2 regions of the Mesorhizobium sp. IMUNJ 23232 genome follow, and region 2 is predicted to be linked to the other one. Evidence: riboswitches for the same ligand, from Rfam matches in the RefSeq annotation. Region 2 holds a riboswitch; the other holds the start of a gene.
What was found. Region 2 has a riboswitch for S-adenosylmethionine ahead of ACH196_RS09610 (O-succinylhomoserine sulfhydrylase). Riboswitches for the same ligand answer to the same signal wherever they lie in the genome.
Positions count from the first base shown of each region.

Region 1: linked by a shared signal. The riboswitch ahead of metA (homoserine O-succinyltransferase) and the one ahead of ACH196_RS09610 (O-succinylhomoserine sulfhydrylase) in region 2 are both predicted to bind S-adenosylmethionine.

Region 1 is NZ_JBIRCY010000016.1:55,813-60,228, reverse strand. Features, by position in the region: gene ACH196_RS14170 (acetyl-CoA carboxylase biotin carboxylase subunit family protein) at 1-207, opposite strand, end outside; gene ACH196_RS14165 (hypothetical protein) at 285-578, opposite strand; gene metA (homoserine O-succinyltransferase) at 730-1,671, opposite strand; SAM riboswitch at 1,726-1,803, opposite strand; gene ACH196_RS14155 (calcium-binding protein) at 1,877-3,709, opposite strand; gene ACH196_RS14150 (globin domain-containing protein) at 4,025-4,416, opposite strand, start outside.
Region 2 is NZ_JBIRCY010000010.1:24,275-28,690, reverse strand. Features, by position in the region: gene ACH196_RS09615 (hypothetical protein) at 1-624, opposite strand, end outside; gene ACH196_RS09610 (O-succinylhomoserine sulfhydrylase) at 717-1,910, opposite strand; SAM riboswitch at 1,967-2,044, opposite strand; gene ACH196_RS09605 (2'-deoxycytidine 5'-triphosphate deaminase) at 2,117-3,205, shown strand; gene ACH196_RS09600 (hypothetical protein) at 3,206-3,901, opposite strand; gene ACH196_RS09595 (lysine--tRNA ligase) at 4,154-4,416, shown strand, end outside.

The sequences.
Region 1 (4,416 bases), on a different contig from region 2:
GAAATGGCCCATGGCGCGCAGCGTCAGGTCGTAGTTCTCCATGTCAGCGACACGGTAGTATTCCGACAGGGCCCCGCAAAGCATCGGATCGAGACTGTCATAGGGTGCGTCGCCGATGCCGAGCACCGTTGCGCCGGCCTTCTTCAACCGGTCGCAGAAATCCGCCCCCGTCGACGGGAAATGCGGGGAGAAGAAGACGAAATTCATGCGACGCCCTCCACGTGCCGCGCAAGGGGCGCGGCAAACCGAGTGTCGTGTATTTTTGGGCGGCGCGGAAGGGGCGGTTATTGCCCCTTGATGACCTTCCAAAGTGGCGTGCCGGCCCTGTGCGCGTCCATGAAATCCTTGCCCGTGATCCGGCCCTGCTGCACGCCGGCTAGGACCCGCTTGCAGAACAGTTCTGGCACCTTGTCCCTGCTGACGCGCATGAGCTGCGAAAGTTCAGTCAGCGATTCGCTGCGCCAACCGGCCACCCGCTTACTACACCACGGGATGTATTCTGCCGCCGTCTTCGGCGTCTGCATGCAGCCCGACAGAGCGGCGACCGCGGCGACCGCAATTATTGCGATTCGTTTCAAGACCATGTCCCCCGACATTTCGCGTCAAAGTAGCGAATTGCCGATCAGACGCAAGCGTGCAGCGAATGAAATTCGAGGCAAAGGTACCGCCCGCGCAACAACGTCGCTTGCCTGCCAGCAAAGTTCGCGGCGTGGCCCGTCCGGCGGGCGGCTACTGTATGACAGACTCCGCGCTGGCCCTGCCGATCTCCTCCAGTTCGTAAGGCGTGGTCTGATAGACTTGGTTGATCCAGTTGCCGAACAGAAGATGCGCGTGCGAGCGCCAGCGGTTGAGCGGCGGGCGTGCCGGATCGTCGTCAGGATAGTAGTCGTGCGGCACCTCGATGGGCGTGCCGGCGGCCACGTCGCGGTCGTATTCTTCCTTCAGCGAAGTGGAATCATATTCGATGTGGTTGAAGATATAGAGACGGTTGGCGGTCCTTTCCGAAAGCAGGCAGGGCCCGGTCTCATCCGATTCCATCAGCAGTTCGAGCCCCGAACCAACGGGAATGTCGGCCGCCCGCACCTCCGTCCAGCGCGAGACAGGAATAGCGAAATCGTCGGAGAAACCGGCGAGATAAGGCGAGGCCGGCGCATTGTTGCCGTGGCGGAACACGCCGAACGCCTTCTTGTCTAGTGTGTGCTTGGGAACGCCATGAAAGTGCCAGGCCGCCGCCATCGCCCCCCAGCAGATGAAGAAGGAGGAATGGGCGTTGGTCGTCGTCCAGTCGAGGATGCGCGTCAGCTCGTCCCAATAGTCGACCTGCTCGAATTCCAGCAGCTCGATCGGCGCGCCGGTGATGATGAAGCCGTCGAATTTTCGGTCCGCCACCTCCTCCCAGGTCTGGTAGAAGGAAATCAGGTGGTCCTCGGGTGTGTTCTTGGCCTTGTGGTTGCCGACGCGCACCAGGGTCAGCTCGACCTGCAGCGGCGTGGCGCCGAGCAGGCGGGCGAACTGCGTCTCGGTGCGGATCTTGTTGGGCATCAGGTTGAGCAGCCCGATCTGCATAGGGCGGATGTCCTGGCGCATAGCCGTGCGCTCGTCCATCACCGAGACGCCCTCGCGCACCAGCACGTCGCGGGCGGGAAGCTGGTTGGGGATCCTGATCGGCATGGCGCTGCCTCCAAAACAAAAAACCGGCCGCGAAAGTCGCGCCCGGTCCAAACGGCTTATTTGCCGACGGCCCTTTAGCGACTTTTTTAACGTGGCTGCAAGCCGACCGGCCAAATCACCACGGAAGTTCGACGGCTGACATACTGCCGGCAGTCAAGGGCGTCAATGGGGAGCCGCCGCCACGAATGGCGGCGGCTCGTTGCCGTCAGAATTCGATCCAGTCCGGCGAGCCACCATTGAGCAGCGACGGGTTGAACAAAGTGCCGTCGGCAATGGCATGGTTGAACGCCGCCACGTTACCGTTGCCGACGATCTTGGCGAAGGCCTGCCAGCCGTCGTCTGTCATGGCGAGCAGCGCCACCGAATTGTCCATCTCCACCGCGAGCACCCGGCCGACATAACTTTCTCCGATCTCCGGCTCGTCGGCGAGAAAATCGTTGAATCGGATCATGTCTTCGCCAAGCACGAAATCGCGGATGGAATCGGTACCGGTGTCGCCACCGGAGAAGGCGAACTGGTCAGCGTCGTTGCCCCCGAACAGGATGTCCGTCCCGGCGCCGCCGCGAACATAGTCCTCGCCGTCGCCGCCGGAGAGCGTGTCGTTGCCGCCCTCGCCCTTCAGCAAATCGTCACCGTTGCCGCCCAGAACGCTGTCGTTGCCCAGGCCGCCCAGCACCGTGTCATTGCCGTTCCCGGCAAGCACGGCATCGTTGCCGGCTTTCGCGTTGACCCAGTCCGAGCCATTGCCGGAGTCGATGACGTTCGCCGCGGCGCTGGCGCTGATCAAGTCATTGCCTGAGCCGGTGCGGAAATTCTCGAAGCCGGCAATATTGTCGGTGAAGCCCGACTGCACCGCCGTGCCCATGCTGGCGCGGCCGATGTCGATCACCACGCGCGCGAAGCCTTCCCACACGGCCGTGTCGACGCCGTCGCCGCCCCTGAGGGTGTCGCTGTTGGCGCCGCCGACAACGGTGTCGTTGCCGTTGCCGCCGTTGATCACGTCGAGACCGGCGCTGCCGTAGAGGAAGTCGTTGCCATTGTCGCCCCTGAGGTCGTCTCGTTCGGCGCCGCCGACGATCCTATCATTGCCGTTGCCGCCATAGATCACGTCGAGGCCGGTGCCGCCGTAAAGCTCGTCGTTACCGTCGCCGCCAAGCATCTTGTCATGCCCTTCGTCGCCACGGATCTCGTCGTTGCCGGCGAGGCCGTTGAGCGTGTCGTCCCCGGTTCCGCCATGCAGTTCGTCGGCGGACGCGCCGCCCACCAGGACATCGACGCCGGCGTCGCCGAAAGCGAGGCCGCTGCCTTCGATCAGCAGCGTGTCGTTGCCCTCGCCTCCCAACAGCACGTTGTGGCCGGTGCCGCCGTACAGGAAGTCGTTGCCGTCCTGGCCGTAGAGCCTGTCGTCGCCGGAACCGCCTTCGACGGTGTCGTTGTGGGCGCCGCCAAAGGCGTAGTCGTTGCCGCTGTCGCCCTTGATGGTGTCGCTGCCGGACTCGCCGTAGAGCCTGTCGTTGTGGCTGCCGCCGAAGAGCTTGTCATTGCCGCCCTCGCCGTGGATTACGTCTTCGCCGTTGCCGCCGATAAGCGTGTTGGCGCCGTTGCTGCCGCGGATCACGTCGCTGAAGGCGGTGCCGATGGCGTTCTCGATGCTGTAAAGATGGTCGTCACCGAAGATTGTCTGTCCGGACAATCCTTTCCACTTGGCGACGCCATAGCCCCCCGGAACGGAAAGATCGATGTCGATCGCTCCGGTGTAGTGCTCGTAGGCGATCGTATCGGTACCGGAGCCGCCAAACATGTGGGCGTTGCCATCCACGCCGTTGTTCAGCCGGTAGAGTCCGGGCCGATCGCGGATGATCACGTCGTTGCCTTCCCGGGCCTCATAGATGCCGTCCCAGAATATCTGGACGGTCCCCGACGACCCCGCATCCCATTCGGTGTGCTCCCAATCCGCAACCGCCGCGTGGGTGAGAATTGCCGTGTCGTGGCCCTTCGTGCCTAGTATCGACCTGTATTCATTGTTGTTGTCGCTCATGTCATTTCTCCTCATTGCTCGGGCCGACCTCTCGGGCCTGGACCGTCGCGGTGGCGTTTCGCGCCCCGGAAAATTTCGGCGCGCAGGGTTTCGCCCGCGATTCGCTCGAACCGCGGAGCGTTTCACCGACCCAAATGGATTGATTAAGATTATTCGGTGCGGAGTGTCGGAAGGCCCGCAGCCGGTCGGGGGCGAGAGATAGCCCTATCGGCGAATCCTGCGAACCCGCAGAACTGCATCGTCTTCATGCGGATTTTCCGGAAAGGTCCCGCCGGCAGGCAGAAATACCGCTGCGAGAAGGACCCGGCGATGCCGCTACTGCGCGGCTTCCAGCACCGGCTCGTCGAGGTCGGCCAGGTTCTCGACCTCGATCCCGTAGGCGGCCTTCACCATTGATCGGGCGATCTCGTCATAGGCCTTGCGCCAGGCCGTCTCCATCTCGGGCGTGAAATATTCGTCGCCCAGAACCTCGGCCAGGATGCTCAGCACCGCCTTGCCGACTTGCGGATAGTGCGCCGGTTTCACGCCATAGGCGACGTGCCGCCGCGCCAGGTCGCGGCTCATCGAATCCTCATTCTCCAGTTCATGGATGCGCGCTACCACCGCGCCGAAGGCGAACAGTGTCTTTTCGGTCTGGCCGACGATGTCGTCCGAGAACAATGGCCGTGTATCGGGTGCGATCGCAAAGAGACGCGGATAAAAAAGCG
Region 2 (4,416 bases):
TTCCATCGGGAAGTTGGTGTTGTTCTCGGGGTCGACGACGTTCTGGCTCTGGACAAAGTCCGCCATGACCTGCTTCGAGGTGAAGTCGATGCCGCCATTTGCCGACTTCGTCCCGCTTATCGAGACCGTGCCCGCGCCGTAGCTGGTTTCGCCTCGGCCCGTTGGAGCCTCGGTCACCAGCTTGATGCCGGAATGCGAACCGGTGGCGCTGGAGAACGCGCCAAGCGTGGGATCGAAGACGCCGCTCATCTTGCCGTCGCTGACCGTCCACTGGAAACGCTGCTTCATGGGCGGCTGGCTGATCTCGACCCAGCCGTCAGGGGACAGCGCGCCGTCGACTTGCCAGGTTCCGTCGGCCAGCGGCTTTACCCGCAGCCCGTAAGACGACACCTCATACTTGACCATGTCCTGGGGCGGAAACAGGGAGGCAATGCGGTTGAAATCGAAGTCGATCCGGTAGGCGTCGCCATCGGCCGCGACCTTTACGATGCCTTTTTCGAAGGCGGTCTTGCCGACATAACGCGACAGCGTGTCGGAGAGTTGCGTCGCGCCCGGACCATCCACGGTCTGGGCGGCGGCGGGAGCGGCGAAGGCGACGATCAGGATCGGAAGAAGGACACGCAAGACGACGCTCCATCGGAAGGGCAGGCTCGGCAGAGCCTAGCCGCTCGCGCCACCGATGCCAACTGCGCGTGTTGTGCCTGGTCGAACCGGCGTCAGGCAGCCGCCTTCAGCGCCCGCTCGATGTCTTCGATCAGGTCGCCCGCATCCTCCAGCCCGACGGACAGCCGCACCGTGCCCGGCCCGATGCCCAGTTCGGCGCGCGCCTCGTCGGTCAGGTTCTTGTGCGTGGTCGTGGCCGGATGAGTGATCAGGCTCTTTGAATCGCCCAGATTGTTGGAGATCAGGATGATTTCCAGCGCGTTCGAGAAGGCGAAGGCCGCCTGCTTGCCGCCCTTCAGGTCGATGCAGATCAGCGTCGAGCCGCCGGTCATCTGCTTGGCCACGACATCGGCCTGCGGATGATCGGCGCGGCCGGGATAGATCACCCGGGCGACCTCAGGCCGTTCGGCCAAAAAGTCCGCGATTTTTCCGGCGCTCTCGGTCTGCTGGCGCACACGGATCGGCAGCGTCTCCAGCCCCTTCAGCAGCGTCCAGGCGTTGAACGGCGACAGGCTGGGGCCGGTATGGCGGAAATAGTCGTGAAGGTTCTCGTCGATCCACTTCTTGTCGGAGAGGATGACGCCGCCCAGGCAGCGGCCCTGGCCGTCGATATGCTTGGTGGCCGAATAGACGACGACATGCGCGCCAAGCTGCAGCGGCTTCTGCTGCAGCGGCGTAGCAAAAACATTGTCCACCACCAGCCGCGCGCCGATCGAATTGGCGAGCGCTGCGACCGCAGCGATGTCGACCACTTCCAGCGTCGGGTTGGTCGGGCTTTCCAGGAAGAACAGTTTTGTGTTCGGCCGCACCGCCTTTTCCCAGTTGGCGATGTCGGTGCCGTCGACCAGTGTCGCCTCGATGCCGTAGCGCGGCGCCAGCGTTTCGACCACCCAGCGGCAGGAGCCGAACAGGGCGCGGGCCGCGACGATATGGTCGCCGGCGCGCAGGCCGCACAGGATCGCCGAGGTCACCGCCGCCATGCCGGAGGATGTCGCCCGCGCATCCTCCGCACCCTCCAGCGCGCACATGCGCTTTTCGAACATGTCGACGGTGGGGTTGGCGTAGCGCGAATAGATGAAGCCGGGGTTCTCGCCCTTGAAGCGGGCCTCGGCGGCTTCGGCGGTCTCGTAGACGTAGCCCTGGGTGAGGAAGATCGCTTCCGACGTCTCGCCGTGATCCGAGCGCAGCGTGCCTCCGTGCACCAGGCTGGTCGCCGGCTTCCAGTTGCGTTGATGGTCATGCGCCATGGGTAACCCCCAAAAACAAAAAAACCGGCCGCGAAAGTCGCAACCGGTCCATATGGCCTTGCGGCCCGACGGTCCTTTAGCGACTTGTTTAACGTGGCTGCAAGCCGACCGGCCAAATCACCACGGGATAAGTTTCCCTTAGACCTGTCGTGCGCTTGCGTCAATCATGTGGTTGGCTAAAGCAAGGCATCGAATTGGAGCACGACGTGCGCGGAGAAGGCATCCTTCCGGATCATCGGATCGCAGACCTGTTCCAGTCAGGTGCGCTTGCAGCCGCGCGCCCGCTCGACGGCGACCAGATCCAGCCGGCCAGCCTCGACCTGCGCCTCGGCGACAAGGCGTTCCGCGTGCGCGCCAGCTTCCTGCCCGGCGGCAGGCATACGGTCGCCGAAAAGCTCGACCGGCTGAAGCTGCACGAGATCGACCTTGCCAACGGCGCGGTGCTGGAGACGGGCTGCGTCTACATCGTCCCGCTTCTCGAAAGCCTGAAGCTGCCAGCCGAGGTCGCGGCGTCCGCCAATCCCAAGAGTTCGACCGGCCGGCTGGATATTTTTACCCGCGTCATGACCGACCGCGGCCAGGAGTTCGACAAGATCCCTGGCGGCTACGAAGGACCGCTTTATCTCGAGGTCAGCCCGCGCACGTTCCCGGTGGTGGTGCGCACCGGCTCGCGGCTTTCCCAAATCCGCTTTCGCACCGGCAATGGGGTGATCGGCGAGTTTGCGCTGCAGGCGCTGCACGACACGGAGACCCTGGTCGCCTCGGAGGAGCCCAACATTTCCGGCAGCGGCATCGCGCTGTCGATCGACCTGATGGGCGACGCCAACGGGCTGGTCGGCTATCGCGGGAAACACCACACCGGCATCGTCGACGTCGACAAGCGCGCCGCGCATGACGTATTCGATTTCTGGGAGCCGCTCTACCGGCGCGGTGAGCCCGGCGAACTGGTGCTCGATCCCGACGAGTTCTACATCCTCGTCAGCCGCGAGGCGGTGCACGTGCCGCCGCTCTACGCCGCCGAGATGACGCCCTTTGATCCATTGGTCGGCGAGTTCCGCGTGCACTATGCAGGTTTCTTCGATCCCGGCTTCGGCCACTCCGCCGCCGGCGGCACGGGCAGCCGCGCCGTGCTGGAAGTACGCAGCCACGAGGTGCCGTTCATCCTCGAACACGGCCAGGTCGTCGGCCGCCTCGTCTACGAGCACATGCTGGCCGCGCCGCGGGCGCTCTACGGCACCGACCTCGGCTCCAACTACCAGGCGCAGGGGCTGAAGCTGTCGAAGCATTTTCGCTAGTCAGGTCGTCTTGTTGTCGCTCAAGAACTGCGCGGACAGATGAGCCAGCATTTCAAAGTCCCTTCCGGCGTAGGGATCAGACCTATCCGCGCGCAGCTTCTGAATGTACGGAGCCAAGATGTGCCAGTTGCGGTGAATTGGCACGCTCCAGGTGTCGATTATATATGCTGCCGGAAGAAGACCTTGCCTGACCATCGTCCCCACAGATTCAAATTTCCGCGCCGCAGCCTCAGCGGCGGTCAATTGGGCTTTGCTCCAAAACGAAACGGGAAGATCGAAATCTTTTCGGAAATGAGCTATATAGCCTCTTGCGCTTAGCGCGTCTTGCGATTCGATGATGTCCAATGCGACCTTGAACGTCTGTGCATAAATTGTCTTGTTGAGTGCCTTTTGTGATTCTTCCTGAGCATTGGCTGATCTGATCAACTCGGCACGATTGTCGATCAACTCTTGGCGTTGGAGCGACAATTCTTCCCGTTGGAGCAGGATCGCAACGATAACTCCGGCAAAAGCAAGCCCGGAGAATAGTGCATTTATGCTCCCGTAAAGATCTCCTGCCTGGCCGCGTTCCGCCATCCCAATGAAGAAAAACTTCATCACGAACGGAGTGACTGCCCAAACGAGAATAACCGCGGCAAACATAAGCAGGACAGGAACTGTGCTCGGTTTTTGGCTTCTTCCATTCCTCGATGTCACTTCCGCCTCCTCATTTCAAACCCGGCTGTTGCTAAGCTCTCTCACTTCAGCGCGCAACGCCTTGAGATCGGTGAACGCGGCGCCGTCATGGCCGACACCATTGGCAGGGCGGCGAGCGACCGCCGCTGAACATGGCGAAGCCCTGGTGCGCGAATTCGGCCGCGAAACGTTGACGCTCCCGCTCTCGCCGAATAGGGAATGCGGCTTCTCCGGCCCGGCGCCGGTTTCAACGGACGATCTAGGAACGACACGATGTCGAGATCCAACATCATTGATCTCAATCCCGAAGTGCTTACGGCGGCGGCCGAGAGCAAGGCTTGGCCGTTCGAGGAAGCGAAAAAGATCGTCAAGCGCTACGAGAAAACGGGCTTTCCGGAAACGGTGCTGTTCGAGACCGGCTACGGCCCGTCCGGCCTGCCGCATATCGGCACGTTCGGCGAGGTGGCGCGCACCACAATGGTGCGCCACGCCTTCCGCGTGCTGACCGAGGACAAGGTCAAGACCAAGCTGCTGTG